DNA from 3 places in the Bradyrhizobium sp. USDA 4449 genome. Region 2 is predicted to be linked to each of the others. Evidence: riboswitches for the same ligand, from Rfam matches in the RefSeq annotation. Region 2 holds a riboswitch; each other region holds the start of a gene.
What was found. A riboswitch is a leader RNA that binds a small molecule or an ion and turns the genes downstream of it on or off. The one in region 2 is predicted to bind cobalamin.
Positions count from the first base shown of each region.

Region 1: it holds a riboswitch for cobalamin, as region 2 does, so the genes downstream of both, ACVIIW_RS22690 (TonB-dependent receptor domain-containing protein) here and ACVIIW_RS15725 (hypothetical protein) in region 2, are expected to answer to the same signal.
Region 3: it holds a riboswitch for cobalamin, as region 2 does, so the genes downstream of both, metE (5-methyltetrahydropteroyltriglutamate--homocysteine S-methyltransferase) here and ACVIIW_RS15725 (hypothetical protein) in region 2, are expected to answer to the same signal.

Region 1 is NZ_JBSRYD010000001.1:4,876,065-4,886,706, reverse strand. Features, by position in the region: gene ACVIIW_RS22705 (MFS transporter) at 1-365, shown strand, start outside; gene ACVIIW_RS22700 (NAD-dependent succinate-semialdehyde dehydrogenase) at 420-1,853, opposite strand; gene ACVIIW_RS22695 (PepSY domain-containing protein) at 1,989-3,431, opposite strand; gene ACVIIW_RS22690 (TonB-dependent receptor domain-containing protein) at 3,444-5,792, opposite strand; cobalamin riboswitch at 5,909-6,111, opposite strand; gene ACVIIW_RS22685 (histidine phosphatase family protein) at 6,185-6,757, shown strand; gene cobT (nicotinate-nucleotide--dimethylbenzimidazole phosphoribosyltransferase) at 6,750-7,802, opposite strand; gene cobF (precorrin-6A synthase (deacetylating)) at 7,813-8,562, opposite strand; gene cobA (uroporphyrinogen-III C-methyltransferase) at 8,559-9,290, opposite strand; gene ACVIIW_RS22665 (cobyrinate a,c-diamide synthase) at 9,287-10,597, opposite strand; gene cobM (precorrin-4 C(11)-methyltransferase) at 10,597-10,642, opposite strand, start outside.
Region 2 is NZ_JBSRYD010000001.1:3,324,114-3,334,755, reverse strand. Features, by position in the region: gene ACVIIW_RS15730 (DUF3892 domain-containing protein) at 169-453, shown strand; gene ACVIIW_RS15725 (hypothetical protein) at 1,292-1,624, opposite strand; cobalamin riboswitch at 1,603-1,798, opposite strand; gene ACVIIW_RS15720 (hypothetical protein) at 2,416-2,604, shown strand; partial or broken gene ACVIIW_RS15715 (type II and III secretion system protein family protein) at 3,106-3,887, shown strand; gene ACVIIW_RS15710 (tetratricopeptide repeat protein) at 4,376-4,744, shown strand; gene ACVIIW_RS15705 (transposase) at 4,845-5,507, opposite strand; partial or broken gene ACVIIW_RS15700 (IS630 family transposase) at 5,442-5,612, shown strand; partial or broken gene ACVIIW_RS15695 (transposase) at 6,267-6,672, opposite strand; partial or broken gene ACVIIW_RS15690 (IS3 family transposase) at 6,911-8,002, opposite strand; partial or broken gene ACVIIW_RS15685 (transposase) at 8,097-8,401, opposite strand; partial or broken gene ACVIIW_RS15680 (transposase) at 8,626-8,924, opposite strand; gene ACVIIW_RS15675 (outer membrane protein) at 9,161-10,030, shown strand.
Region 3 is NZ_JBSRYD010000001.1:3,626,702-3,637,343, reverse strand. Features, by position in the region: gene ACVIIW_RS16910 (hypothetical protein) at 1-85, opposite strand, end outside; gene ACVIIW_RS16905 (hypothetical protein) at 708-905, shown strand; gene metE (5-methyltetrahydropteroyltriglutamate--homocysteine S-methyltransferase) at 2,127-4,472, opposite strand; cobalamin riboswitch at 4,572-4,773, opposite strand; gene ACVIIW_RS16895 (hypothetical protein) at 5,389-5,643, shown strand; gene ACVIIW_RS16890 (thermonuclease family protein) at 7,247-7,999, shown strand; gene ACVIIW_RS16885 (carbonic anhydrase) at 8,008-8,751, shown strand; gene ACVIIW_RS16880 (hypothetical protein) at 10,277-10,642, shown strand, end outside.

The DNA of each region.
Region 1 (10,642 bases), 1.6 Mb from region 2:
ACGTCGTCGTCGCGCGTGTCGGCGACCGTGCAACGCTGGTCGGTGGAAGCCTGCTCGCGGTCGCGGGCCTTGCGGTGCTGCTGCTGGCACCGGGCGCGGCGATCGCCATCGCCGGCTTTCTGCTCATCGGTCTCGGCGCCTCGAATCTCGTGCCGGTGCTGTTCCGGCGCGCCGCCAGGCAGACCGCAATGCCTACGGGGCTTGCGGTGGCGTCGATCACGACCGCCGGCTATGCTGGTGTTCTGGTTGGTCCTGCCGGCATCGGCTTTGTCGCCCACGCCGTGGGCCTGCCAATGGCGTTCTGGATGCTGGCCGCGATGATGTGCCTCGTCACCCTGTCCGCACGTGCCGTGACCGCGACATAACAAAGCGCGCCACGGCATGCCGTGACGCGCCTTGCAATGAACGTGGTGCGGGCTTTACGCGCTCGCCTGGGTCACGAACTTGGTGTTGAGATAACCTTCGATCGCCTCGAGGCCGCCTTCCGATCCGTAGCCGGAATCCTTGATGCCGCCGAACGGCACCTCGGGCAGCGCGAGGCCATGATGGTTGATCGAGACCATGCCGCTCTCGATGTCGGCGCCGATCGCCTGCATCGTCTTGGTCGAGGTGGTGTAGGCATAGGCCGCCAGGCCATAAGGCAGACGGTTCGCCTCGGCCACGACTTCGTCATAGCTGCGGAAGGATGTAATCGGGGCAAGAGGTCCGAAGGGCTCCTCGTTCATGATACGGGCCTCGCGCGGCACGTCGGTGATGACGGTCGGCTCGAAAAAGAAGCCTTCATTGCCGATACGCTTGCCGCCGGCCTGGATCTTGGCACCATGCTGAACCGCGTCGGAGACCAGACCTTCCATGGCATCGACACGGCGCGGATTGGCCAGCGGCCCCATTCGCGTGTCCTTGTCGAGGCCGTTGCCGACCTTGAGGCCCCTGGCCGCGGCGACGAACTTGTCGACGAAGGGTTGGTAGACGCTTTCGTGCACGAGGAAGCGCGTCGGCGAAACGCAGACCTGGCCGGCGTTGCGGAACTTGTTGGTCGACAGGATTTTCGCCGCGTTGTCGAGATCAGCGTCCGCGAACACGATCGCCGGCGCATGGCCGCCGAGTTCCATGGTGACACGCTTCATGTGCAGGCCCGCGAGCGCGGCCAGATGCTTGCCGACCGCGGTCGAGCCCGTGAAGCTGATCTTGCGGATGATCGGATGCGGAATGAGATATTCCGAGACTTCCGAGGGCACGCCGAACACCAGCTGGACGACGCCGGGGGGAATGCCGGCATCGGCATAGGCGCGCACCAGCTCCATGCAGCTGGCGGGCGTTTCTTCCGGGCCCTTGACGATGATCGAGCAGCCGGCGGCGAGAGCAGCCGAGATTTTGCGGACCGCCTGGTTGATCGGGAAATTCCAGGGCGTGAACGCGGCGACCGGACCGACCGGCTCCTTGGTCACGAGCTGGGAGACGTTGCCCATCCGCGGCGGCACGATGCGGCCATAGGCGCGGCGGGCTTCCTCGGAGAACCAGTCGATGAGGTCGCCGGCCAGCATGGTCTCGCCCTGCGCTTCCACGACCGGCTTGCCCTGTTCCATGGTCATGACGGGCGCGATGTCGGCGGCGCGCGAACGGATGATGTCCGCAGCCTTGCGCATCAGCTTGTAGCGGTCGAAAGGCGAGGTCTTGCGCCAGATATCGAAGCCGGACCTGGCGGCTTCCAGGGCGCGATCGAGGTCCGCCCGCGAGGCGTGCGGGGTCTTGCCGATCGGCTGTCCGGTTGCGGGATTGAGGACGTCCTCCGACTTGCCGGAAGTGCCGTCGGTCCACTCGCCGGCGATGAACATCTGAACTTTCGGGTACATGGCTCTCCTGCATGATTGCGGCGGCCCGACTGACGGCTGCCGCTTAGGTGGGCGCAGAGCTACACTGAAAGGCGGCCGGCGGAAAGGGATCAATGACTCCGCAGCCGAGCGCGGAAGCTATGCGCAAGGGGCGGCTCAGATCGACAGGCGCAGGCGCCGCCAGCCGATCACGATGCCAGTGACGGAGAACAGCAGCCCGAGCGCGCAGAGCCCGACGATCAGGACATCGCGGACGCGCGGATGCGCCATCAGAATGGGAAAGTCGAACGTATGGAGCGCGCCGTAGGCCCAGCGATAGGCCCGTCGCGAGGCATCGAGCCGTTGCAGGATACTGCCGTCGGCGCCGTCAATGTCGAACCAGAGACCGCCACAGCGGGAACGGTAGACCGGGGCTCCGGGGACGGCGGACCGAGCGGGATAGTCGTCGTTGTCGGCAAGAATGGAGGGCACGCCGCAGCCTGCCGCCAGGCGCTCCGTCAGGTTGAGAACGTCCCGCCCATCCAGGAACGCCGTCTGCCGATAGCGGGCCGGCTCGCCCGGTTTGATCAAGCTCTGCCTGCCAAGTCCGATCCGGTCGCGCCGATAGACGCTGCCATTGAAAGCAAACCATTCGACTTCACGGGCTGGAGTCGACAGCGGCTGCCGATCAAGCGTTGGAGCCGCGCGCCAGTCCGGCCCGGCGTTCGCCAGGCCGACTTCGGCTGCGGTCAAGTGCCCACGCGAGAACAGCCGGCCGTGATCCATCGAGAGCCAGCCGCTGAAGATCCAGGTCAACAGGAAAACGGTCGATAGGAGACCGACGACGTGATGCAGGGCGTGCCATCCGCGATAAGGCGAAGGGATCAGGCGCCCGTGAGTTCTGTCCCTGTGAATTCGGATCCTGAGAATTCCGAGTACCGCCCCGGACATCGCCGCGATCAGGGCCATCAGCGACATCGACGAGACCATCTGGTCCCACAGCGCCCAGTTGCTGCGAAGCACCGTGGGATAGATCCAGTGCAGCACGCTGCCGACAAGATTCCAGCCACGCTCGCGGCGCGTCGTATCCAGCACGACCTCGCCCGCGCGTGAGGAGACATACACTTCGGTTCCGGCAGCATCGCCGAGCGTGATGCGGAACAGAGGCCGGTGCCGGTCAAGGCCGTTCGGCACGCTCCATTGATCGTAATCGGCGCGTGCGACAACCACGGCGTGAACAGCATCGAGGCCGCGGCTGCGGGCGTGATCCCTGGCGATAGCGAGCGCGAGGTCCGCAGATTCCACCGATGCATCGGCCCCATCGGATGCGCGGACTGCGCGCAGATGCGACGGCCCTGATACGACATAGACCGGCCCGTCGCTGCGCTGGATCAGGCGAACGCGCGTGGCCTCGGCGATCCCGCTGGCGGCCACCGCGTCGGCAACCGCCATGATCGGCCCTGTGCGCTCGACCGGCGCCAGGCCTGCAAACCGCTCCGCTTCCGTCAGCGACGGAAACGGAACGAAGTGCATCACGATCCCGCTCGCGAACCACATCGCGAACAGGAGGCAGAATGCGATCCCGAGCCAGCGGTGCAAGAGCACGATCGCGCCCATCATGCGGTCAGCGCCCTACCATTTGAAAGCCGCGGAGATTTCGTAGGTTCGCGGCGCGCCCAGCAGGACCTGGTCGGGATAGAACGGGTCACCCCAGATCGCATAGCGCCTGTCGGTGAAGTTGCGGATTCGGAAGGCCAGGCGAGCCTGGTCGACGGCAGAGAAGACCGTCTTGGGGACGTCGACGAAGGCGTAGAGATCGCCGACCGTGTAGGCATTCATGGTCACGGCGTTGGCATCGCTGTTGTAGCGGTCGCCGACATGGCGGCCGACGATGCCGAGCTCCACGGGCCACGGCGTCGCGAAGCGCCAGGATGCGCCCGCATTGGCGACGACGCGCGGCACATTCGGCGGCGTGTTGCCGGAGAACGAGCCGCCGGCAAAATCATAATCGGCATAGCGCGCATCGACATAGGCGACGTTGCCCCAGAGATGCAAAGGCTCGATTGGGCGGATCGATCCGGCGAGCTCGACGCCCTTGGACTCCTGCCGCCCCGCGATGTTGAGCGTCATGCCGCCGGCCGCCGCATAGACATTCTTGCGCAGGATGTCGTAGGCCGAGAACGACCACTCCGCCCTGTTGTCCCAAAACACGTGCTTGACACCGGTCTCGTAGGTGCGCGCGGTGGTCAGATCCAGATTCTGGGTCGGCGTGAGCAAGAAGATGTTGTTGGCCGAGATGTCGGCACCGGTGGCGTACTGGCTGAAAAAGGTCAGGCCGGGAACGGCTTCCCAGGTGTAGCCGATGCGACCGGTGACGGGCGCCCAGTCCTTTGTGAACGGGAAGCTCGCCTTCTCCAGGCCGTTGACGTCGGTCGAGTTGCGATCGAGCCCGATATGCTCGACGCGCAGGCCGCCGATGAGCGAGAAGGTCCGCGTCAGCTTCAGCCGGTCCTCGAACGACAGCGCCTCGTTGTCGATCCGCGCTGTCTGCTGCTGCGTCGTGAGTAAGCCGTAGAGGCCGCGGTCGGGATCGACCAGCGAGACAAAATCGTTCGGGAAGTTTGCCGCGCCCGGCCGGACGAAGTCGAGGTAGCTCGACGACAGCGTCGTGACCATGCGGTTGTCGAAACCCGCGATGTTGGCGTCCCAGACCAGATCAGTGATGTTGCCGACGAGGCGCTGGCTGTGCGCGACATAGAAGCGCTCGCGATAGACCTGGTTGTTTGTGGAATTGAACGCCTCGATCTCGTTGTTGAACCAGCTGCGCTCGGCGTCATAGCCGTAGGCTTGGCTCTTCAGCGTCAGGTCGGGCGCCAGCTTCAGCTCGAAACCGCCGCGCAGCCACACTTCCTGCGCAACGTTTCTATCGTCGAGGACATTGTAGTTCGTATTGAAGGTACGGTCATCGATCGTGACGGCCCCAAGGTCGGTTCTGTTGAAATAGCTGCCGGAGACGATGCCGCTCGTCGCGTGCGAACCGCTGAAGGTCGCCGACACCAGCGGCGCGCCCCAATAGGCTTTGGAACGGTCCTCGCGATACTCGATCGCCCCCCAGACCTTGAGGGTGTCGGAGATGCGGTCATTGAGCTGGCCGGAGACGTCGAGTGTCTTGGTATTGGTGTCGTCGGCAAAGCCGTTGAGCGAGGACCGGCTGACGTCGAAACGGTAGTCCAGACCCTGCACGTTGGTGCTACCCCCGGAACCGTAATGCGTACGGAAGGAATTCAAGGAATCGAACGAAAAGTCTGCTTCGTTCTGGATCTGCCCCGTGCGCGGCTGCTTGCTCACGAAATTGATGGCGCCGCCTGCGGCGCCCTCGCCCGACATCAGCGAGGCCGGACCTTTGAGGATTTCCACGGCTTCGAGATTGGCCGTGTCCATGATCCGCGAGGTCATGTTCTGCGGACCGATCTTGATGCCGTTGTAGAGCGTGTTGATCTGGCTGTTGGTGAAGCCGCGCATCGAGAACGCGGACGGCTCGGCCGGATTGTCTCCGGCAGTGACCCCGACCGCGCCTTGCGCGACGTCGGAGACGGTGCGGTAGCCCTGCTCGCGGATGGTCTCGGCGCGGATGACCTCGACGGTTGCCGGCGTCTCGCGCACCGTCAGGCCGAGGCGCGAAGCGCTCTCCGCGACCGCGTTGCTGTTGAGTGGCGTTGGCGCTGCGGAATTCGGCACGACCGGCTTGGACGCGGTCGACGCGGTCGAGGGTCGCCGCACGGCCCTACGGCGCGCGCTCTCTGCACTTTGGCCATTGGGTTTGGCCTGCTTGCGCGATTGCGGCGGCGACACCTCCACGGGCGGCAGGGGCTCGCGGGCCTGCTGCGCCAGGGCAGCCGTCATGTCGATGGTAGCGAAAGATGTGAGAGCGGCGGACGCCAGCAGAAAGCGGCGTGGTCGTACAATACGGATGGAAGACACGGTCCTGGACCTCGGTGTGACGTCAGTGGCACGTCACCGCGAACCAAGGTCCCACCATCAGGCTGTCAGCCTTCCGATGAAGCCGAATGTCTGTACTCCCCGACCGACATCTTCGCGTGTGACCACGGCTGACGGCAGGTCTCCTGGCTCGCGGGTCGTGACCGCTTCGTCGCCTTCCCGGGACCGAGGACCCAGTGGCTTTTCGACGAAGGATTCACCGCTTACAGTTGCGGGGGCAGCTGCGGCATTGGGGACAACGTCCCCGCACCGCATTCCCTTTTCATCCCCTTTCGGGGAAACCGTCACCGCCATCTAGGATTACGGCGAAGACAGAGTCAATGTGCCGGATGCGGCGATATTGCCGCGGCGGCGAGCTTCCCTGGGAGATCTGCATGGAAGGCGAGACCTTCCTTTGGCTGATACGCCATGCCCGCGTCGACGGTGTCGCGGGGACCATCCATGCGGCCGACGCTCCGGCCGATCTCGACGATCGCGCGCAGCTCGAGGCGCTGCGCCGTCTTCTGCCGCCGAAGGCGGCGAGCTATGCCAGCCCGGCGCGCCGCACGGTCGAGACGGCGCGGGCGCTGGGGCTTGAGCCTGAACTGATGCCCGAATTCGGCGAGCAGGATTTTGGCGGCTGGACCGGCCGCCGGCATGACGAGCTCGCAGCCAGCGGGGGCGAAACCTATGCGCAGTTCTGGAGTGATCCGGCACGCCGACGGCCACCAGGTGGAGAGAGTTTTGAGGATCAGGTCGCGCGCGTCCGGCTCGGGCTTGCGCCGATAGGTGCCGGCCCCGCAACGCTCGTCGTGCATTCCGGCACCATCCGCGCCGCCCTCTGCATCGCCCTCGATCTCTCGCCGCAAGCAGCCTTGCGCTTCGTGATCGATCCGCTGTCACTGACCCGGATCGACCGGCTCGCGACCGGATGGCGGGTTGTGTCAGTCAATCAGCAAGTCAGCTAGCTCTGTCCGGCACATTGGCCTGCGCGAACGTCGCCATGTCATTGTGCAGCGCGCAGGCCGAACGCACCAGCGGCAGGGCGATCGCGGCGCCCGACCCCTCGCCGAGCCGGAGATCGAGGCTGATCAGCGGCTGCACGTTCAGCGCCCGCAGCACCAGCCGATGCCCCTGTTCCGCCGACTGGTGTGACGGCAGCAGGAACGGCTGGCACGACGGGTTCAGCCGCACCGCCGCGAGCGCCGCTACCGAGACGATGAACCCGTCGATCAGCACGGGAATTCGCGCTTGCGCGGCCGCGATGATGGCCCCGGATATGGCCGCGATCTCGAGACCGCCCACGGCGCACAGGATTTTTTCGGGCGCCGCGCCGGCCACGCCATGACGCGCGATCGCGGCATCGATCACGCGCGCCTTGTGCACGCGCCCCGCCGCATCGACGCCGGTGCCGTGGCCTGCGATCTCTTCGGCGCTGATGCCGAGCAGGCCTGCGGCGATCGCCGCAGACGTCGTGGTGTTGCCGATACCCATCTCGCCGAAGATCAGGAGATCGGGTCGATTGGCCTTCGCTCGCGTGACTGCGCGCTGACCGGCCTCGAAGGCGAATGCCAGCTCGGCGAGCGTCAGCGCAGGCTCAATGCTGAAATCCCGCGTGCCGTGGCGCGGCTTGTCCGTGACGATATCTGGCATCGGCTCTTGCGCCAGCGTTCCCGCGTCAACAACTTCAAGCGTCGAGCCGAGCTCGCGTGCCAGCACGGAGATCGCAGCGCCGCCCGAGGCAAAATTCGCCATCATCGCAATGGTGACGGCCTGCGGATAGGCCGACACGCCCTGGGCGACAATGCCGTGATCGCCGGCGAAGATGATGATCGGCACGCGTGCCGCGCGGGGGCGTTCGGTCGCTTGCAGACCGCCAAGCTCGATCGCGAGCTGCTCGAGTCGGCCGAGCGCGCCCGTCGGCTTTGTCAGTTGCGCCTGCCGCGCGATCGCCGCATCGCGATGAACAGCTGATGGCTCAGGGCAGTTTTGAGTGATCCATTCAGGGAGCATGCTGCCTCGCTTATGGCCTGCGTTTGAGAATATAACAGTCCATGATCCAGCCGTGCCGCTCGCGCGCATCCTGCCGCGCCGCCACGATGCGCGGACCAATATCGGCCAGCGCGCCGGACATGATGATCTGATCGGCCATGCCGAGATAGGCACCCCACCAGATTTGAATTCTGTCAGGATCGAGCGACTGGAACGCGGTGCCGCCGTCGAGCATCACAACGACCGTATCGACGCCTTCAGGCCAGCCGCCTTCGCGCAGGCGCCGTCCCGTCGTGACCAGAAAGGGCTCACCGATGTCATTGAGCGGCAGCGCATGCGCCGCGCAAAGCGCCTGGATCGAGGTGATACCCGGCACGACCTCAATGGTCGGCTGGGGAGCGAGCCGCCGCGCAATACGCAGCGAGGAATCGTAGAGGGACGGATCACCCCAGATCAGCAGCGCGACCTTGCCGTCACCGCCGAGATGATCGGCTATCGTCCGCGACCACGTGGCGGCGACCGCATCGTGCCAATCGTCAACGCCCTTGCGATAGTCGGCTTCGAGCGCGTCGCGCACGGGAAGCTCGAATTCCGCAATGCGCGTGGTGGCAGTGGTGAGCACGTCCGCGCAAATCGTTCGCCTGAGATCAGCGAGATCAGACTTCGCGGTGCCCTTGCGCGGGATCAGGACAAGATCGGCAGCATTGATGGCGTGAACAGCCGCGCGCGTGAGCTGCGCGGGATCGCCGCAACCGATGCCGATCAGCGAGAGGGTCATCATGATGATCCGCCCCCCGCCAGCGCGCCGAACATGATGACGGCCGCCGTGGACGCCGCGCCGCCGCGCGCCAGCTGCGCGGCCAGTTCGGCGATCGTGGTGCGCACTATCAGCTGGTCGGCGCGGCCAAGCGATTCCGCGAACAGTGCCGGAGTGGCAGGTGACAGACCGTGCTCGATCAATTTCGAGACCAGCGCCGGAAAGGTGCGTCGGCCCATATAGACCACCGTCGTTGCATCCGGATCGGCCAGCGCCGCCCAATTTAGATTCGGCGGCAGCTCGCCGGTGACATCGGCCCCGGTCACGAACTGCACCCGGCGCGAGGTATGGCGACGCGTCAGGGGAATGCCGGCTTGCGCGGCGGCCACGCAGGCCGAAGTGACGCCGGGAATGATCTCGTAGCCGATGCCCGCCTCGCGCAGCGTCTCCAGCTCCTCCTCGAGCCGGCCAAAGATGCCGGCATCGCCCGACTTCAACCGCACGACGCGGACGCCGGTGGCGGCATAATCGACCAGCAGCCGATTGACGTGGTGCTGCTTGGTCGAAGGCCGCCCTGCACGTTTGCCGACCGCGAAGAGATTGGCGCCGGGCCGCGCCAGGTCGAGGATCGCGCCGGAGGCGAGATCGTCATAGAGCACGACGTCGGCCTCGCGCAGCCGCGCGGCGCCCTTGACCGTGAGAAGCTCGGGATCGCCGGGGCCGGCGGAGACGAAGGAGACAAAGCCGCTCACCGGTCCTCCGCGATCAGATGGAAGAACGTGCCGGTGGCGTGGCCACGCCGCGAGCCGGTCTCGGCGATGACCGCACCGGCTGCGTCGTGCACCACCGCCAGCGGCGTATCAGGCTGGGCGAGGATCGTCGAATAGTGGAATTCATGCCCGCGCAGCCGCGCACCGGCCTGATGCCCCGGCATCGGCGCTGAGAGCGTGGCGAGACGATAGCCCAGATGCATGCGGCGCTTGGCAAAGCTCGTCTCCAGTCCGAGCAGACCCGTCATCTCATGACGGATACCTTCGGCATCGGTCAAAGCGGTGCCCAGCACCATATACCCCCCGCATTCGCCGTGCACCGGCCGTGTCTCGGCGAAGGCACGTAGGCCGTTGTGGAAGCGCGCATTGGCGGAGATCTTGCCGGCATGAAGCTCGGGATAGCCGCCGGGCAGCCAGCAGACATCCGCGCCCGCATCCGGCGCTTCATCGGCGAGCGGCGAGAATGTCGAGATCTCCGCGCCGGCCGCGCGCCAGGCTTCCAGCATGTGCGGGTAGACGAAGGAGAATGCGGCATCGCGGGCAAGCGCGATGCGCTGGCCGGGCGGCGTCACGTTCAGACCATCGCTGGCTGATCGCACCGACCGGTCGGCAGCCGAGCGCAGCACCGCATCGAGATCGACATGCTCGGCGACGAAGCGCGCGGCCTCGTCGATCAGCTTGCCGATCTCCGCCTGCTCCTCGGCCTGCACCAGGCCGAGATGCCGTTTCGGCAGGCTGATCTCGGCATGGCGCGGCAGTGCGCCGAAGACGGCGATGCCGACGTCGTTGAGCGCGCGCCGCACGAGCTCTTCATGGCGCGGGCTCGCCACACGATTGAGCACGACGCCGGCAAGGCGCAGACCGGCGCGGTAATCGCGCAGGCCCGCCGCGATCGCCGCCGCCGTCTGCGCCTGTCCCGAGGGATCGATCACCAAAACCACCGGCCAGCCCAGCATCTCCGCGATGTCAGCGGTGGCGCCGGTGCCGGAAACACCGCGCACGGCAACGCCGTCGAACAGGCCCATCGAGCCCTCGGCGAGCACGATGTCCGCATCGCTGCCGCGGCTGACGAGATGCGCGATGGTCGCGCGGTCCATCGCCCAGCTGTCGACGTTGACGGAGGCACGGCCCGTGGCCGCGGCATGGAAGGCGGGATCGATATAGTCGGGGCCGCTCTTGAAGCACTGCACCTTCAATCCGCGATTGCGCCAGGCGCGCGCCAGCGCGAGCGTCAGCGTGGTCTTGCCGACGCCGGACGCTGGCGCGGATATGACGAGGCCCGCCGCCATCACGATGCCTCCGGGAAGCGCGGCTCGGCACCGATCGGGCGATAG
Region 2 (10,642 bases):
CAACGCACCGCCAACTTCGACACAGCCAGCCTCACAGCAGCGGAAGAAGCCGACGGTACGATACATTCATCAGGAAAAGCCCTGGCACAACTACCAGAACCGGTCGGCCCCACGTCGTCAGGCAATCTCTAAGCTGGTCCGACAGCCTGCAGAGACGGGAGACCCCGCATGGCAAAACGCGTGCGCATTCGTTGCATAAACACGTCTGACAGGCGAAACGCACATGAGAGAATCAAATTTGTCGGCGGGCTGAATTCAGACGGAACGCGATGGAGGCTATCCGTCGCGAAGACTATTGGAGATATCGAAAGCCGCGAGTGGGAGTTCTACGTCGAAGAATCAGGCATCACTGTCGAGGTCATCGTCGCGACCGACGGCCGACACAAGTACATCAAGACAACAGTGGATGGAATTCAACCGGACAATCTCCTCTCGCTCCCTGAGTGTCCGTGAGGGATCGCAGGCAGTGCGGGCGAGACTCGGCGCCTGTTGGCTTGGGGCATGACAGGACGCTGTCCCTGCCCCGCCCGCACTACCATAGAAGCTAGCGGCACGTGACTCGGCGCTGACCGTTCTGGTGCCATCGCGCTGTCCCTGCCACGTCCCGCTAACTCCGGGGCTCCGTATCCGCGCTGGCTGACCAAAAGCTGACGAGACTGCGCGGCCATCCATAAAACGAAAAGCGGCCCGTGTGAGCCGCTTGCCGTCGAGAACAATACAGACGAGCCTATGATGGCTGCGAGCGTCAAGCACACGACTGCTCGGGCAATAGCTTCGTGTTGACAATTACTGAGGACATCTATCTCAAGGGTTATTCGGTTGGCCACGAGGCGCTCACTAGAAAAGTCATCGGTGAGAGGACAGCTAGGCTGGCCTGATCGCCTTATGTTCGACCGGCCGGAGGCGCGGTCGATGGTCGGGACGCCGCCGGATAAGCTCGGGGCGCTTTTGAAGGCAGCCAAGGGATTTCAATGATCCTTCGGGTGCTATGAATCCACAGAACGAGGAGTCCTTTAGTCGCCTGTCGCATTCGAGCGGGTTCGGGTCGTGGAGCCCTCCACATCATAGCCGCTGAAAACAGCCGCCCACCATCAAAGGCGGCTGTGATCGTCTTGCGCCCGACCGCTGGAAACAGGAAGGGCAGAATCGTATCGTCGCCCATGGCCGGTGTGGTTGCCTCGATGATGTCAGCGCAGAATTGGTCTCAGCAACCGAATCTCACGTCCCATCAGCGGGTCAAACCACACTCGCCTCGCCAGCCACCCACAGGCCCTTCATCAATAAAGATGGGCTAGATACGGCCGAAAGCCGCCCACACCCCGTTTTCGCCGTCCCAGCTGCCGCGGCTTGCCGCCTTGGAGTACTCCGTGGCGCGCTGCTCGAAGAAATAGGCGTGCTCGACACCATTGAGAATCTCGACAAGCCACGGCAATGGATGCGCCTTGAGCTGGGTGAATCCGCCCTCCTTGGCCTCGAAGAAGCCGAAGACCGGGGCAATCCGCAGCTGGGTCAGTCGCCAGTCGGCGACATAGCGGACGTAGGCGTGGATCTGCTCAGCTCGCATGCCCTCGATCTTGCCGAGGCCGAAGGCGAGGTCGACGAAGTTCTCCTCCAGCTTCACCATGGTCTTGGCGACGTCGACGATGTCGTCACGGACAGTGCGCGTCACCGCGCCACGATGACAACCGCTCGCCGCTTACAGTTGCGGGGGCAGCCTCGGAATAGCCGTCGCCGGCGCACCGGGTTCCCTCTTAGCTTCCATCCTACGAGATGCGGGAATGGAACTGCAAGGCCAAAACAGAGCACGTGTGCTGCTATGCTGGGAGCGTTTGATTGCTCCCCACATCCAACGCTGTTGGGCCGGGGAACGGACGTCTTGCTTTCTTCGCACGTGATGCGGGCAATGTGCAAACTTGCTTGCGAATTTGTCCCCCCTTGAGAATGGCGGAGTTCTTCTCGGCTGGGCGCGTGGTGGCCGCGCGGCGGACTAATTCTAGCGTTAGCCCATCGCGGCGATAGCCGATAGCTCCCCACTTCGACGTCCTGATGTAGCTGCCGACATAGTTGCGGCTGGGGCCGCTCATCGCGGGTCAAGTATCCGGTCTAGCGGGGTTAACTCCTCGGCCGCACGGCCATCTCACAGGTTGTCCTACAAGTCTGGCTGAATCCTAGTGGCTCCGAAATCTCGTTGGCAGAGGATCCGGGAGCTTCGTCTATGCCAACGTATAGCTTTCGAAGGAGCGCCTCGCCTGCCATTCCTTTCTTGAGGCCGACGCGATAACTGGGACAGACAAGGCGCCGGAGGCCCAAGCTTTTTCTACGATTTTAGGTCGTGTTCTGGAATGCGAAATTTTAGGATGGCGAAATTCATGTGAACAGATTAGAGTGTGACGAAGTGTGGGCTAAGAGGTTGGATTGAAATTGACTCTCGGCTCTCCTCGCTGGACCAAACGAGAAGACGAACTGCTGCGCAAGCTTGTTGATGCCGGCACGCCTGTGAAATCCATTTGCGATACGCTCAATAGATCCGGGCTAGAGCTTCGCAGGCGCGGCTACTACATTGGCCTACCAAGGAAGTGGTTCAAGCGAACAGCCAACATCTGACGCTGTGAGGCGGCGCTCAGCAATAGGCAGTTCTTCCTGAACCCGGCTCTCAGTATGGCGGCAGTCCGAGGGACGACCGAGCACACCCGCAGCGCCGCGACCTTCGCCCGGTTGCCGGGCGGGCCAGCAAACGGCAATTCGGGAACAGCCCGAAGCGGTCGTCCGCGGCAATGTGCCCGCCCTGTCAGGGCAGACTGCCGCAATGCCGGCGCATCTAATCAAATGATCCGCGAGAAGCTCGACGCGGTCGGCATAGCCCGATTGACAGCTGATTTGCGCCGACCCCGTCAATTGGACCGCAGCGTCATCCTATTCGACACCCAGCTTTGAGACGATCGACGAAACCGGGAATTCCGAACCCGATCTCGTTAGATGCAGCATGTCGCTCGCAACAAGGGATTTGCCGACGCGCGTCAGGCATTCGCCCTTGTCGCAGAAAACCTCGCGCGTGGAAACACTCGACCCCCAGCGCGCCAGCGATGTTGCGCAACGTGAGGTCGCCTTATTAGGACCGCCGGCGGCGGCTCGGTGGACGTGCTGATCTCTGCATTTGGGAACCAAAAGATTGGCTCGCAGCTTGGCGAAACCGAACTTGACCACGCTTTCCGGCGATGCCGCCCGCTTCCTTGCCGGCGGCGAGTTTCCCGTCCCGATCCCGACCCAAACGACGAACGGCTTTCCAGCCCTCACAATCGACTTCAAGAAGTTCGGTGTCGAGTTGTGCTTCGTCGCCACCGTGCTCTCGCGCAGCGTGATCAACCTTCGGATCGAGCCGTCGGTCAGTGAACTTGATTTCGCCAATGCAGTGACGATCCAGGGGACGACCGTTCCACCCCTACCCGCCGCGATGCACGCACGACGGTCGAACGGCGCGACGGCCAGAGTTTCGCCATCGCCGGCCTGCTGCAGACTCGCAATCGCCAGGACGTTTCGCAACTTCCCTGGATCGGCTCGGTGCCCGTGATCGGGACCTTGTTCAGCAGCAAATCGTACCAGCAGGAGGAAACCGATCTGGTCATCATCGTCACGCCGCGCCTGGTTGCGCCGGCGGCACCCGGCCAGCAATAGGCATCGCCGCTCGACTCCCGACTTCCGGCAAACGACGTCGATTTCTTCCTCAATTGGTCAGATGGAAGTCCGCAAGCGCTACAAACGATTACGTCAATTCCGGTGGTGAAGTGAAGGGTCCGTACGGGCACATCATCGCTCCCGAGGTCAGGGCGCCCCTTCCGGCGCCGGCCGCTACTGTTGCCGACCAGCCGGTCGTGAAAACCCTCAACTAAAGCAAGCGAGAGATGACCATCAGGTATCTGGCTCTGCTCGCGCCGCTCCTGCTCGGCGGATGTTATGGCCTCGCCGGTCATGACGAGGTGGATCGCTACTTCCAGCGTTCGAACACCATCACGATGACCGCGGGCGATGCCAAGCAGGTCAATGCCGTCATGCACACGATCCATCCCTGGCCGCGATACGTCGGCGACCGCAGGATCGCTTACGACGCTCGTGCGTTGGTGCCGCGGTCACACGCTATGGCAAAACGCAACAGCCGGTGGATCAGCTTCCCGACATTAGCGATGCGACCAGGCAAATGGGTGTGCGGACAACGCCGACGCAGAACCTTAACATCGAGGGATTGGGGGCAGGTTCGTCAACCGGCGTGTCGATGCCGGTCGGCGGAACACCAGCTGGCAGGTAAAGGACGATGGGGCGTTGGGTTGAGTAATTTAGCGACGATATTTCCATAAGGCCGCTGAGCCGGGGGACAACGCTTATGCGGCGCATCATCTTAGTTCTAACTTGTTGCTGGTTGGGAATAGTCCTTGGCGGGTGTAAACAGACACTGAGGGACGCCGCAGTCGTGGTTCTCATAGAGCCGCCGGGCGGGGACCCTGTGCAGGAACCGACCGCCGATCTGGCCGATCAGGCTTATGCGCAGGCGATCCGGCTTGGCGGCGAGACCGTTCGGATCCTGAACAATCGGGGCTATTCATACATGCTGCGCGGCAATCTCGCCGGCGCACGACGAAAGTTCGAAAAGGCCTATTCGCTCGACCCCGGCAACCCGGTCATCGCCAATAACCTCGAACTGCTCGACGGCAGCCGCAGGTTCATCGAACGGCCGCCGAACAACCAATCCTGACGCGCGCCTTAACGAGCGATTCAGCGCAATCTACTTTCCATCAGCTTCTCGCCTCGACGAGCAGTTCGTGCCCGCTCTGCGCGCTCTCGTGCACGCCGACCTAGAAGCCGATGAGTTCCTTCTTGCCTTCCGCCGTCTCGCCGATCAGCACCAGCATGCATGTGCTGTGGTCTTCCATGCGAGCCTGCAGGAAGACGCCGTCCGCCCACACGTATACGTACCGGCGCGCCGACAAATCGCGCTTCTGCCAATGCTGTAGTCGTTCTGCCACCCCGTCGTCAGTCTGGAAACGACCGCCGGAGAAATAATTCGGCGCATCCTTGCCCAAGAGCGTCGCCAGCGCCTCCTGGAAGTCGCCCGTCGAGATGCCTCGCAGGTACAGCACCGGCAAAAGTGCATCCAAGCTCTTCGTGCGCCGTGCCCACAACGGCAAGATCGCCGAGGTGAAGCGAATCCGCTCGCCATCGCGGGCCACCGCGCGATCCCGAATGTTTACCCGGGCGACTTCGACGGCGCCGATCCCCGTCTGGATCGTCCGCACGGGACCATGGCCGTCCCGCACGAGGCGGTCGCGGCCGTCGGGAAGCTTCAAGTGCTTCATCCCGGCGCTAAACGCCTCGGCTTCCATCTCGACAGCCTGCGCAAGAAGGGCGGAGATCGCAAGTCCCACCGGATCGATGCCCACCAGGCGCGCAAGCTCGATCGTGACCGCCTCGTCTTCATCGATGAGACCTGGGCATCGACCAACATGGCGCGAACACATGGCCGCTGCCAACGCGGCGAACGTCTGCAAGCCGCCGTTCCGCGCGGCCATTGGAAAACAACAACCTACGTGGCTGCTCTAACCACGCGCGGTATCATCGCGCCCTGAGGCGATCGGGCGAACGGCAGAAACGACGGCCGGCTCGTGCGTAAAAGCACGTTACTCAAGAGCAACTGGCGTTGGAGGCCGAGCTGGATCTTACGTACGTCGCTGCAGGTCCCGACCGCGCTAGGTTCGTCTGCCCGATGTGACGATATCCTTGTGTGACGATATCCTTGGACGCCTCAGCCATCGAGATGAGCTTTAGGCGCGCTCTTTTTCGGCCAACGTCCGAAGCGTTCGCATGTCAACCCGTCCGTCCGTAGGCGTATCAATGTAATCAATTTGGATGTCGGACATCTCAAGAAACTCTGCCTTGGACAGAGCTTCTCTCGCGCTCGGCCTTTGAACGGAGAAATACTTTCGGCCGTACTCCGTTCGATGACATGTGATTGTGTAGGTCATGAGCCGCCTCCGTTGAAGGACGGTGCTCCTGTTCCGGTCAATGAGTATGCTATCTCAATGTAGCAGCTTCGTGTCGCCTAGCGCAGCTCTGACCGTCGGCTCGTCTGCGTAAACACTGTAGCCCAGTATGCGACATCCCAACGGTCGGGCACCTACCAGTAATGATGGGGATCCTGCGCAACGACGCTCACTCGGCCTGAACTCTGGCGTCTACGCTTGATTTGGTTGTGAGATCCACGCGCGCTCTTGATACGTGTCGCTTGTCCAGCTGTCAGGCAGAAAAAGACGCGACCATCACTGGCACTTCGCCGCGCGCAAACGTAAAGACACCAGCGTTTGGCAATTTGCGGTTTTATCGAGAGCCGACGCGGATTGAGCCGCAACACCAACCGATCGCTCACCCTTCTTCGGCAGTGAGGTGTCATCGATAACCACCATAGCATCCCTGCCGCCGACAAGTCGGTCCGCCTGGTTGAGCAGCTCCTGCACATCGTCCGGGATGCGGTTCCAGACACGGTCTGGTCGAGACTGATGCCGCCAGCGCTTCAACGCCTCCCACCCCGTAGCGATCATACCAGCGATAGAATGTGGCGCGCGGGATCCCGAGCTTGTGCAGTGTGCGCTTGGCCGGAAGGTGCGATTGCTCGACCAAATGGATGATCTCGGCCTTCTCGGAGGCGGGATACTGAAGTGGACCCTATGTTGAGGACCACCGGGTCTGGTTTCTTAAGTGCAGCTTGCTACCGTTCGTTCTTCCCGATACTTTACGCCACTGTTGCTTGCTGCTGTCGTGGCTGTGGGGATGTGGGCAACGCGCAGCGTTGTCCAAGCTTCTCGCTTGCGAGAAGGTCATATCCACAGCCTCTTCGCCGAATGCGCCGGTGACACCTGCCCGCCATCGGCGCGCGGTTTTCCAGCGCCTGATGGGGGCGCTGGAAATTGTAAAACTCGATCCATCGGGCGATTCCGGCTTTGGCCTCGTGGCCATCCGAATAACCCTTGAGATAGATGTCCTCCTATTTGAGCGAGCGCCACAGCCGCTCGATGAACACGTTGTCCATCCAGCGGCCGCGACCGTCCATCGAGATCCTGACGCCGGTTGCGGCCAGCGTGCCGATGAAGGGGGCGCTGGTGAACTGGCTGCCCTGGTCGGTATTGAATATCTCAGGCCGGCCGAAGCGCGCCAAGGCCTCTTCGAGCGCAGACACACAGAACGATGTGTCCATCGTGTTCGACAGGCGCCAAGCCAGCACCGCATGGCTCGCCCAATCGATGATCGCCACCAGATATAGAAAGCCCTGGCCGATCGGCACATAGGTGATATCGGCCGCCCACACTTGATTTGGCCGGTCGATCACCATAAGGCGCAAGAGATACGGGAAGATTTTGTGTCCCGGCACCGGCTTTGTGGTTCTGGGCTTTGGTCCCAGCGCCGCGATGCCCATCTTGCGCATCAACCGCTGCACGTGCTTGCGATTGATGCGACAGCCTTCGCCATTGAGCATCGCCGTCATCCGCCGCGAGCCCAGGAACGGCCAGGCCATGAACAGCTGGTCGATCCGTCGCATCAGCTCAAGGTCGTTGTCATTGGCCGGCCGCGGCGGCCGATATACGCTCGATCGCGCAACGCTCAGCAGTTGGCATTGCCGGCGGATCGATAGACTCTCATGATCGCGCTGAAGCAATCCTCGGCGATCCGGCGCGCTCATCTTCCGGACCTCCTGGCTAAGAAATCTCGCTCGACCATCAATTGTCCGATCTTGGCGTGGAGCTTCTCGACCTCCAGTTCGTGGGTCGCCTCGCCATCCCGACCGGCGCCCGCGTCGAACGCCCGAACCGCTTGATCCTGAAGCTGCTTCTTCCACGCATAAATCTGGTTCACATGCACCTGGTAGCGCCGCCAGATCCGTCACCGTTGATTGTTCTCGTAGCGCCTCCAAGGCGATCTTTGCCTTCAGCGCCGCATCGATTTTCCGTCTCATCTTCTTCATGGTCCGCTCCGTTTATCAAAGCGGAACGGCATCCGCACCACCTAAGCCGCCGGTCCACAATCCGGGGGTCCACAATCCGGGGGTCCACTTCACCACAAACCTCATCGACCAGCTTGCGCTTCCGACCAGGCTTCATGGCTTTCGGCGGATCACGTCCTGCAGCATCTCCTTGTCGAGCGACGGATCGACGACCAGCTTCTTCAGCTTGGCGTTCTCGTCCTCGAGCTGCTTCAGCCGGCGCATCTCGGTCGGCAGCAGCCCGTCATACTTCTTCTTCCAATTGAAGTAGGTTGCCTGGCTGATCCCGGCCTTGCGGCAAATCTCCGCCACCGCGCCCCCGTCGCTGCCCTGCTTGAGAATGAACGCCTTCTGGGCGTCCGAAAACTTCGAGGCCTTCATCGTCGTCGCTCCTGCCAGTCGAGGGATTTATGCAGCGCCAACTCTAGCCAGAAATGGTCCAGTTTGCCGGCCTCAGATCATGCGACGACGCCGAAGTTTGGGCCAGTTGTTGACCGGGACCATCGTTTCTGGACGACTCGTAAATGCTGCTACGGCCCCGTGAGGTTCAACAGTCGAGAGCGGCCTCAATCGTCCTGGGCGAACGCGGAGGCGACGAAGGCGGAGACCACGCGCCGGCAGCTCTTAACTTGCATCGGGCACGGCTCCGAGAAGCCAGGGAAGTAGGAGCCCTTTCGCAGCTTGAGATGCGTAGTTCGACTGCGCCAGCGCGGCCCCCCAGATCCCGTCGCGGTAGCCATTGCGCTGGGCCAGTCGCTCGAGGGTCTTCTCGCCATAGCCGAGACTAGTTTTGGCTTTCAAGCCCCATCAGGCGCTTGGCCGCAAAGCCGATCGTCTCGCGCAACAGATCGGCATCAGGGGTTTTCTCCACGAGCGTGCGCAGGTTCGTCATGGCATCGGTCATCGGTGGTTCCTCGGTTGCGTGGGCGTGTCGCGCCCTGATCCTACCGGAGAAGTGCCGGTAACTTCGGCAAAGCTTTGCTCTACCGAGCTACACCACCATCAGAGACACGACCGAAGCTTTGGCGCCCCCTACCGGATTTGAGAGGTGATCTGCCTGCCAGCTCGAAATATCGAGATAACCACAACTTGGGACCAAACTACGCAATATTTTTCTGTGTCCAGCAGGAGGACTCTAGGATGAAGTGCAACAAGCAATTGTCGCTCGCGGGCATCATTGCATTCGGGGCGATTGCTTTTGGGAGCGGAAGCTTGGCTGCTGACTTGCCTGCGGCAGCTGTTATCAAAGCGCCAACTCCCGTTGCTCCTCTCTTCAGCTGGACTGGAGGTTACATCGGAGGCAGTCTAGGCTCGGGTTGGGGGAACAGCCAGACCGACCTCGGTGTGGGCAATACATTCATTGGCGCTCCCGTCAACCAGTCTGTAAACCAGCTCATCGGAGGCACTGTCGATTTGAATGTGCCAATGCCGCAGGTACAGATGAACGGCTTCCTCGGCGGTGTACAAGCCGGTTACAACTTGCAGTCTGGCGTGATCGTGTACGGCCTGGAAGGCGATTTTTTATGGAGTGGTATCAAGGGGCGCACTGGCTGCTTTGTCCTCTTGAACTGCACGCACGAGGCCAAATGGATTGCGGATATCACCGGACGGATTGGCGTCACGGTGGGCGACCGCGGCTTGGTCTACATCAAGGGCGGGGCGGCTTGGGCCGATTCCAGCATTGGCATCAACCAGTCCTTCGCCGTTACGTCGAATTTGGGGACGGGCTTTGCTGCTAACGGTGCCGTCGATGGACGAGCGAGCAAGAACATCTTTGGCGGCACATTGGGTGCGGGCATCGAGTATGCCTTCCTGCCCGGCTGGTCAGCGAAAGTTGAGTATGACTACTTCGATTTCGGCAGGCAAGACGTGGCGCTTCCGGTCTCGGCAGCAGGCCGTGTGCAGACGGGAGATGGTGCGCCTGGTGCCATCGCTGTTGGGGTCAGGACGCCTATCTCCTTCAAGCAGCAGATTCATACGATCCGGGTTGGCGTGAACTACCACTTCTGACTCGGCAGGAGCTTTGATCTGGCGACGCTCTGCCTCTCCTACGGCAACTCACGCTCGATGCAGCGAGCTCGTCTCCATGCGCTCCCCGTCCAATGCGGCCGAAACCGCTTGGATATCTGCAGGAGATGGATGATGAGAGGCATTGATGGGCCGGGCAGGACCGCCTTCTCGGGGATTCACACCCACGAAGCTGGTGGCGCGGACGGACCCGGCCAATCATCATATTTTTCGTGGAGCAGACGCGCGCTGAGCCTCAAGAGGACAGCGCCCCTCCATTAGCAACAACCTGCGCATCATCGGTGAGCTTGGTCGACCTGATTGAGCTCGGCCGTCGCCACGGTCGAAATACATCGCGCGTCTCCATGGGCCGGGTTGACAGGACGCTCGCGAGGTACTGCTCGACTTCGCGGACCGGGGTGCGCAAGCTCTCGCTCGCCGTATCAGCGTTGGAAGCTGAGCGGCTCTCGGTATCGGAATAGATGTGGCGCGAGAATGCCGGCGACGAGCACAACATACATGAGGCACCTAGCGAAATCGTTGAGCTCGCCACCGAAGATCAGCATGCCGCCGGCAACGGCCACGGAAAACGCCGGCCAAGGCACCCGTGATGGT
Region 3 (10,642 bases), 300 kb from region 2:
CCAAATGCTGCTTAACGACTTCGATGCTCGCCCGACCGTGTGGCTGACCGGCAAGTATTTTCAGAATGGACAGCTGAAAACTCACGCGCTCGCCATCGAGGCAAATAAACTCTCCATATCAATGATCTTGAGGTAAGCTCTTCAGCCGTGCGCAGCTTTTCAAAAGAAGCCGTCCTCCTCAAGCCCTTAATGCACGATAACCACTTCGCTTCGGGTGCGAAAACCAACGCTTTGGGCGGCATCTGCGACGCCCTCCCCAGAGTGTTCCGAAGAATGATGCAGCATGGCTGTGCCGCCTAAGACTGTGTCACGGTCTCAACTACCGCCTTCCCCCGATTTGGGATCAAGCGACGTCGGTGGTAGCCTCGCTGTTGCACATCATGTCGAATGACGTCGCTCACGGAACGAACCGCCCGCTTCCTTCGCTTCCAATTCAAGCCCAATCCCGCGGGGATCGCAAAGCCTTTCGGGACGACCAAGAGATGTCTTCGATTCAGATATATATCGAACATATCGTCCCTCTTTTGACGCGAGCGTAGATCGGTCATGCATTCATTTGGTGACATCGAAGCAACAGTCTTCTCTAAAGTCGCTGGACGGCCAAATGATACTCCAGCAATCGTTCTGACGCACGTGAAGATCGCCTCGGCTACGCGGCCGTTGCCTCAGGGTTCAGGAGAGCTGAGGCTTCAGCTCGAAAGGACCACGTGAACGGATTAACCTCATGCAAGTGGTGCTCGAAGCACGAGCACATCAGCGAAGATTGTCCAATCACGGACACTCTTTTGCTTGCAGAAATCGATCTCCGCCTGCTGAGCGGCAGCACCCAGGGAGGCCGCATCGACCTGGAACGCTGCCTGGCGCGCACGATGTCCGCCGCCGGTATCGTCACAAACATGTCTTGATAAACCGAACGGTAAATGAAGGCATGGTCTTGTCTTGATGTGGTTTCGCCCGACCATTACTCCCACTTCGGGCGAGAGTTTTTGATCTGCCTCAATCAGCTTCTAAATGGGTTTGTCCCGCTCCCTCAGGAACAGACCGCGCGGCTGAGGGTCCTGTTGCCTCGAGGAAGCGCGATCGCCCCTGTCGAACCTGTCATATCGCCCGCTACTTTAGGCCGGTGACCGGGGCCTCGTAGGCTCCTCATGCAAAAACGGGGCTTTGACCGAGAAATGTCTCGCCCGGGCGTGTCCGGCTCGTAGCGGCCCGTCGAGCTCCGCTATTCTCGGAAGCGCAATTGCTTTTGACCCCTATCAATGCTGCGGCAGCAGCTGACTTCCGCTAGAAGTTGCTCCCCCGTAACCGCCGCATGGCTGTCCGAAATACTTGGTTTGCCGTTATGCTTTTCCGTCCGACAGCAGTGAGCGGTTGTTAAGACAGCTGCCAAGCGCACCAGAGCCGCACCAAAATTACCTGAACATGATAAGCTGCGCCGCTTGCGATGACCTCTACATCATTGACCTGCGAATCAGCCCGATGACGTGTCCGAGCGCGACTATGCGAGTCGTAATGGTGTCCACTGGCTCCGACGTCTTTCCCCCTCTCGCTGAGCGATCTGCCGCGCTCGCGAGGGCGCGTTTGACGTCACCGACAAGCCAACGATGGTGACGCGCAGGCAAGAAAGTCTCTCACCAACAAAGGATGTGACATGACAGCATGTTGGACCATAGCACCGCCGCCGGTGGGATTGCTGGAAATACCGGCCGCCGGTCTAGCTTTGCGGAAAGCGACAAATGCCAACGGCGGAGGTTGTGACCTGATCCAGCCGGCGGCACGGCCGATAGCCTTATGTCGCGGCCGGCGCCATCGAGACCGCGTACCGTCTTCGGCCCTATCGAGCGTGAATCTGTCTACGCGCACATTGGCGCATCTGGCTTGGATAGCAGCTTCCATCTCCGCAAGCATCGGCGTGCGCTTGAGAAAGAACTGCCTGTCCGGACTCTTGATTCGAACCGTAGGCGATTCTCCCTCGGACCGCGACAAAGTAGCGCGACGCGTCACCGTCTCATCGGACGCCGCTCCATCCCCGGCCCATCAAGGGCCGGGTACTTTGGTTCGACATTGTGGAGCACGCAAATCACCACTAGCGAATTAACCTCGTCGACAACAGACTAAGCTCGGGATCAATGGTTTTGCGGATCGGATGCAGCGCGCAGCTCGCGGGCGGCAGCGACCATGTTGACCAACGCGGGCCGCACTTGCTCCCATTTGCGCGTTTTTAGGCCGCAGTCCGGATTGACCCAGAGCTGCGATTTCTGCAAACGCGCCTGAGCCAACACCATCAGTTCCTTCATTTCGCTCGTCCCGGGAACGCGTGGAGAGTGGATGTCGTACACACCCGGTCCAATTTGATTTGGATACCTGTACTCTGTGAATACGTTCAGTAGCTCCATTTTAGAGCGCGACGTCTCAATCGATATTACATCCGCATCCATTGCGGCGATTGCGCCGATGATGTCGTTAAACTCCGAGTAGCACATATGTGTATGGATTTGCGTTTGATCGCTAACGCCGGACGAGCAGATGCGGAAACAATCTCCCGTCCAATCGAGATATTCGTTCCACTCCGATCGGCGCAATGGCAATCCTTCGCGGAGTGCGGGTTCGTCGATCTGGATCATGGCTGCACCGGCATCCTCGAGATCGCGGACTTCGTCTCGGATTGCGAGCCCAAGCTGACGGCAGACCTCACTTCTAGGAAGATCATCGCGAACAAACGACCAATTCAGGATTGTCACCGGTCCGGTCAACATCGCCTTCATTGGCTTGCTCGTTAGTGACTGCGCGTAGCGCCACCATTCTACGGTGATCGGCTTCGGCCGCACTACATCGCCAAACAGGATCGGGGGACGAACGCAGCGCGAGCCATAGGACTGCACCCATCCATTGCTGGTCGATGCGAAGCCTGCGAGTTTTTCGCTAAAGTACTGCACCATGTCATTGCGCTCAAATTCGCCGTGCACAAGGACATCAAGCCCAATGTCTTCCTGCCAACGTACAGCGCGGGCTATCTCCTCCTTAAGAAACCTGTCATATTGTTCGTCGCTCATCGTGCCTTTCGCATGCGCCGCACGAGCACCTCGGACCTCAGCCGTCTGTGGAAATGATCCGATCGTCGTCGTAGGGAACGCTGGTAGTCCGAAGCGCACCCTTTGAATCTCGGAACGACGGGCAAATGGGCTCGTTCGCCGGCGCATCTTCTGGTCGATCGCCCTCATCCGGGCAGCAACATTCGCATCATGGATCTTCGGCGAACTCCGGCGGGCAGTCACAGCGCATTCCGACTCGGCAAGAGCTTGCCCGACATTCCGGTCGCCAGCGAGTGCCCGCGCCAGGATCGCAAGCTCACGCATCTTCTGAACCGAGAAGGCGAGCCAGCTCTTGACGTCGGAAGTGAGCCCGGTCTCTAGTTCAGCATCGACTGGTACGTGAAGCAACGAGCAGGATGGAGCTAGCTGTACACGGTGTTTACCGAGCTTCGCGATCGCGGGCTCTAGCCTCTGGCGTAGCGACGACAAGTTCGACCTCCATACATTCCTGCCGTCGATGACACCGAGCGACAAGACGAGATCAGCTCGCCCGTCAGCAATGATCTGCTCCAATAACTCCGGCGATCGAACCAGATCGACGTGCAGGCCGGACACTGGCAGGCTCAAGGCAGTATCCAGATTGTCGCCTAGTGCGCCGAAATAGCTGGCAACCAAGATTTTGATAGCCGGTCCCTCCTTTGCCAACCGGTTATAGGCATGTAGCAAGGATTTTCGCGCCGCCTCGTCCAGATCAAGGACCAGGCTGGGCTCGTCAAACTGAACCCATCTTGCCCCTCGTTTGGCCAATTCATGAAGAACCTCGATATAGACCGGAATCAGATCATCCAACAGGGAGAGGGGCTGGAACGAGTTATCGGCACTCTTGCCGAGCTTTAGGAATGTGACCGGTCCGATAAGAACGGGGCGGGTTTGAAAGCCCAGACCCTTTGCTTCCTCATATTCTTCAATGGGTTTGCGAGAGCACAGCCTGAACGCCTGTCCCTTGTGAAACTCTGGAACCATGTAGTGGTAATTGGTGTCGAACCACTTGGTCATCTCCTGCGCTGGCGCGCCAGATCCTCGTAGGCCGTGACCGACACTCGGGTCGAGGTCGTCGCATTGCGATCCGCGGGCCATGGCGAAGTACGTCGCAAGGGAAACGGATTCTCCCTTCGAATCGTAGATCTCCGGGATCGCGCCAACCATGACACTTGTATCGAGCACTTGATCATACAGCGAGAAGTCATTCGACGGAATGATAGTGACGCCGATAGAGCTCTGACGAGCCCAGTTCGCTGCGCGCAGGCCGGATGCGTCCTCTTGCAACTGCTGTTCGCTTATCCTACCGGCCCAATACCTTTCGAGAGCGAATTTCAGTTCACGGCGTGGACCGATGCGTGGCGTTCCGAGCGTAGCAACGGGAAGAGAGAGAAGAGACATAGCTTAACCCCTGTTGGGGACAAGGCCATGGCGGACGCAGGCAGTCGAAGTCGCGCATGCGACAGCTGCTTGGCGCACCACCGAGACACCCCGCCCGTGGACCAATATTTTGCCGGGGCAGGTCTCCTGGCTTGCAGGTCGTCGCTGCTGTCCGGCCTTCCCGAAGCCGTGGAGGCTTCAGTGACATCGTTGGACAGTGGCTCGCCGCTCACAGTTGCGGGGGCAGCGCCGGCATTGCACCGGCTTCCCTCTTAGCTCCGGATCGAACACGCCCCGGAGAACCTCGACGACCTGGATTATCGGTAGGAGACCTTTCCCGTCAACCTCTCAGATTGTGTACCAAGCTAGTCTGCGACATCTGGTAAGCGAATGACCGTTGACCGGCGAATGACTGTGCGTCTCAACGATTAACCGCCACCCGGAAACATTGGCTGGTCAGAGATCGCGTGTCAGAAAGTCTCGAGTGAGCATCGGTAGCTGCCATGGGATGCCTCTGCACGCTATGGCGATGGCAGGGACAAAGGCAGCGTTCGCGGCGAGGACTACCGCCATTTCGAGCAGATGCAGCGTTCGACGCGGCTTCGTTTCAGCGTTCGCCCAGCAGCTGCACCGGGCAGCGGCTTCTTTGCTAAAGGATCCGCATCGATAGCGGAGGTTTTTTCGGCGCACTCGGGCACCACACGCGGCGCGCCGATTGATCGCCTGCCAGCCAGACTTCAACGTCGGCGGCTAACTCGGCTTCGTGTCGCTGGCCGGCATGTAGGTCAACGAAGAAGGCGATCGTGAAGCACACCGTTCAATGGTGGCAGCGGCACTCCAAGCCGGGATCAGATTTCCATCCGAGGCGCTCGCTTCTTCTACTGCGGGACAAGGGGGTCCAAGCTGCGGCCGATGCGCCGAATGGAAGCATCGAAACATGCGCACGTCGGAAAGGCGACAAGAACACACAAAATCGATGCGTATTTTCGCCCATTGCCTGGCACGAAGAATGCAATCCGTCGGCATGCCCAGACTGCTGCTGCTGGGCATGCCAGCTCAGCCAATTGGAATGCTGTCGCTGACAGGGAAGTTAGCGCCGCGTGACATAGGCAACGGCGTCGAACAGCCTTATCGCGTCGTCGCTAACTTCTTGCCTCTCGCTCAGAGCAAGTTCAAGTCACCTGCTGCCTAAGTCTCTGGATGGGAGACGCCGAGGTTATGAAGAGACTGTTTGCAAGACCCCTGCTATATCTGTGGCTAGGTGCATCTCTAATCTGCCTCGCCTGGCCGGCCGCCACGAGCAGCCGTATCCGGTCGGTCGACAGCCCCCTTATCGAGAGATTCAAGTCGGCTTGGCGGGCGCAAGATGGTGAAACGGTAGAACAAATCATCTCCAATGTCTCGAAGGTGGCACAGTTCGTCCCCCAAATGTGGGGCGTCGCTGAACTTGGCGGAGACGACTTTGTTTTCGTTTCGTGGACCAGGCACCAACACAACAAATCGGACGAACACTACGTTATCACCTGGAAAGTCGGGCTCGATGGTACAATTGAACTTGCGTCAACCTACGCGCAGCCGATGGAATTAGGCTGGCACGCGCTCGCACTCTCGTTGATCGCCAGTGAAGTCGCAGATGGCGAAAGGAACGCAAACCTTCGCTTTCTACACGATCTGTCGAACTTCAATTTTGTGACTACCCCCCAAGGTCGGCTCGGCGATGTTCTTCGGAAAGGCCGATGCACTATCGTTGAAGCTGTGGTAGATTACTTACCGAAGCCCAATCACAAGCCGACCCAGAAAGGTGATCTGTGGCGCGTTCTCCTATTAGTAAACTGTAATATCCAAGGACCACGTTATTTTACACACAACGGGGTCATCACTTTCGAGAAGAGCGAAGTAAAAGATTGGGGAGCCACAGTCCAGCTTTGCCAAGCATATCGCGAAATTCCCTCCTGGGTCCTGGTTTCAGCGCACCGAACCAGAGGAAGAGAAAGAGGAAGAGTAGGCGAGCCCCTCATTGAACGGTCCCGCGCCCTGCAACTGCGACAGCTCAGTCGCCTCTCCCGGAGCTTTCGGCTCGTCGTACTTTGGGCAGCATGATTTCGCGATCTTTCTGACAGGCGCAGAGCGCGAGGGCCCGTCGTAGTTTGCGAGATGCCTGCTTCCCGGCGAACCAGCTGTCATGCATTTTTCAATGCGTGCGCCGGTGGATAAGCTTCCGTCCAAGGCCGGTCCGGCGTACTCCGCGCATCGCCAATTGAGTGCCCACGCAGTAGCGTCCGCACAGCGAGGTGGAGCGACACTCAGCGGTGGCTGAGACGATACCTGGGAGAACGTCACCCGGGGTCGGCCCTGTTAGCCGTGGCCTGCGACGGCTCATCCCCGAGCCCTCGTCGAAACCGTCGTCCACGTACTGTTTTCTGATGACTTCGTCATCAACGATAGCGACGTTGCTGCTCCTCCGTACCCAACCGCTGGCGCCGGAGGTCCAGACTCGCTCACCATTTGCAAGACTAAGCGCAGCATTCCGAGGCTCGGGATTGTTCAACATCGCGAGTTCGCCGCTTAGAGGCGAGGATCTCCAGCTCAAGTCGAGAAGTATCGTACGCTTTCAGTGAGGAAGACGTCGATGCTCGTATTCGCTGCGCGCGCAGCGGATGAAATCACTTGATCCTTACGTGGCGTCAGGTCGTAGGTTCGAACTCACGACAAGCTGTCATAGAGCACACTTCTACCGCTTGTGGCGGAACGCCGGATATAACGCGATCAAACAGCCTAATCTATCGGCAGTGAGCATGGATCAGGAGCGAAAGGATATTGTCGGGATGATGCGCCGCGGAACAATGTTCGCATTACTCGCACTCATTACATCTCCGGTGTGCGCGGCGACGCTCAGCGGTGTTCCGCGCATCCTCGACGGGAACACGATTGAGATCGAGCAAACCACCATTCGGCTGTCTGGAATCGAAGCTCCTGAGACCGATCAGATTTGCCTCGACGCCCGAGGCCGAAAGTGGGCCTGTGGCGTAGCCGCTCGCGACGAGCTTATCAAGCACGCGAATGGGCGAACGTGGGATTGTCAGACTCAACGACTTGATGAGCAACGGCGCGCCCTAGGCAATTGCTTGATCGAAGGCGAGGATGTGAATGCTTGGATGGTGCGCTCAGGCTGGGCGCTATCGGCTGGTGCAGCTCAACATAGCTACGTGATCTATGAGTTGGTGGCGAGCACAAATTATGCAGGGCTCTGGTCCGGGGCGTTCATCGCGCCCTGGGACTGGCGTAACCGCAACAGGGCCACAATTATCGTGGGTGGAAACTCGGTTCCGGTAGACGCTCAGGAACTTTTGCTAGGATCCATCCTGCTGTCTGAACCGCCGTCCCCCGAGTGCCTGATAAAGGGAACCCATCGCAGCGGCGAGCGCATTTATCTCATGCCGCTGCAACCTGGATATGAACAAATCGACATGACGAACAAGCGAGGCGAACGCTGGCTCTGTAGCGAAGCGGAAGCCCGAGCCACCGGCTGGCATAAGGCCGCGCGATGAGGCGACACATGCACGAAGACCATTCTCTAAACATGGACTCCCTAACCAAGTTCGCGCGTTCGCGCCGGGCGCTGTTGTTGTTCGGTGTTTCGACAGTATTTCTCGGACTCGGCAGCAACATTGTCGATGTGGAGGACGCAAGGGGACAGCCAAAGCCAGACAACGTGCTCGCGCCGGATGCTGCTCTGCAGCGGCTGCTGAAGGGAAACGATCGGTATGTGCAGGGCGAACCACGAGCCGATGATTTCAGGCGCGAGCGCCCGGTCTTGGTCGAAGGCCAAAATCCCTATGCGGCGGTTCTAACCTGCGCCGACTCCCGCGTCCCGCCCGAACTTGTCTTCGACAGCGGACTTGGTGATCTGTTTGTCTGCCGCGTTGCCGGCAACTTCGCTAACGATGATACGATCGCCAGTATGGAATATGCGGTCTCAGTGCTCAACACGCCACTGATTCTCGTACTTGGCCACGATCATTGCGGTGCGATAGACGCGACAATCAAGTCGCTGCATCAGAATAGGCCGCCGCCGGGGCACATCTCATCCCTGGTCAAAGCACTTGCTCCTTCAGTCAAGGCATCTCTAGAGCAAGACGGCGACATATTCGCCAAAGCAATTGGACAGAATGTGATCGACAACGTCAACAAACTCAGAGCGACGGGCCCGATTCTGAACGATGCGGTCGAGCAGAACCGGCTGAAGGTCGTGGGGGGCCTCTATCGGTTCGAAACCGGAAAAGTGGATATTGTGAGCTAGGGCTAGCATCTTCACACCCGCGGCAAATCATCCGCAGTCCGGTTTTGCATTTCGGGAAGGCGCTGTTTGATGGTCCATTGTCTTGAACAAATGCGTCGGATGCTGTCCAATTCACAATTGTCATCGCCTCGGAAAAGCCCCGCGGTATGCGTGGCCTCTTAGCTATCCTCCCGTTGTACGTACTCATGTCGGCAGCGGGTGGCCAGCATCAACACACGCACATAGCGCGCGCGGCAGCATTACTCTTGGTTGCCCGATTGAAAGCGATAAGCTTCGGAGCAGTCGCGAGCTCTGGACTTCCGAGCCGACACGATTTCTATTGCGACTTGCCGCACAAACGTCTCTATTGGGTCAGCGGCTCACATACTTTATCAACAGGCTCAATCAGGGACTGAAGACCGCCTACAGCGAGCAGCATGACTGCTCGTTTGAGGTAGTAGCCACGGATGCTCAGCATCAGGCAGCGACAGGCCGCAATGGGCCACGCAAGTCATAAATTTAGCTACCATAGAACGCAGAAAGGCGAAGCGGACCTCCAACAGCCTAAACCTGTTCGAAGCGCTTCGTCTTCGCTCGCATGGGCGGGCAGTTTTGGAGCCAGCTCGAACTACCGAGGCTGCCCTCGTACACTTGTTTAACACCTGCCGTGCGAAGGTCCGCCTCTACCTCACTTACTGGCAGTTGCTCGAAAGCAAATGAGGCTGTCGGTAGCGCCGGGAGATCGGAGCACGCCTTCGCGTTTATCATGAACGTTGAATCCAGCCGGTCAGCGGTCGAGATCCGCCAAGGTCGTCTTTTCTTGCGGATTGTTGACTGAATGACATTTTCGTCTGAAAGCAAACACGAACCACGCGCATTGCGCCGGCACGGCGCAGTGATCTCGCATGACTAAGACGAGGGCGGCAGACATGCTTAATGGCACGTCGATTGGTGGGAAAATGGAAAAGAAGCCGTAGGCTCGGACGCCGTCCCGAACGCAAATCAGAAGTTCCGCACCTGGTACGGCTCGGCATGTCCCGAATGTGACGACGCGTCCATTGGAGCAGACATGACACCGCATGCCCCCATTGAATGGCGCAGGCCCCAGGACGGCAAGGACGGCTCTTGTCACCGCCGCTTATCGATTGCTCGGCAACCCAGCGTCAAGGCCAGCTGCAACAGCTACATCCTTGTGAAACTCCCCGGTCCCTTAGGTTGGGAAGCCACCGGGTGCAATCCCCTGCATTCCAGATCAACTGCGACAGCTTCGGATTACCGTGTAGCCGCTATCATCCACCTGGCCTCGCCACACGCACAAGCCACATGAGTAACGCGCAATGGTGATCCGCTCAAGACACGGAGGACAATTTATGAACGCTCCAACAGAAACGATGCCTGCCGAAACCCATGCCACCGCTTCGACCTGGGCTGATCTGTCCTCCCTACTCGTTGAGATCCGTGAGCGTCGCAACGAGTTTGGCCGCGCTCAGAAGATATTCCAAAAGAGAGCATCGACGGCTTCAGACGTATCGGCGTCTACCGGGCCATGGTCGCCAAGCGTTTCGGCGGCGAGGAGCGGACGCCCGCGGACTTTAGCCGCCTGATCGAGCGGATCTCCGAAGTCGACGGATCTGCGGGCTGGGTCGCCAGCTTTGGGGATGGAGCTCGCTACCTCGCTGCTCTTCCGGACGACACGCTTCGAAATGTGTACGCCAATGGACCCGACGTCGCATTGGCGGGTGCGCTTTTCCCGCTCCAGCAAGCCAAGCGATGCACCGGTGGATTTGTCGTGAACGGCGTGTGGCCATTCGCGAGCGGCTCGCCGGGAGCGGATCTGATAGGACTTGGTATCACTGTAGATGACGATCCGACTGGTGACCTCCCGCGCGTAGCCGTGATGCCGGCCGAGAAG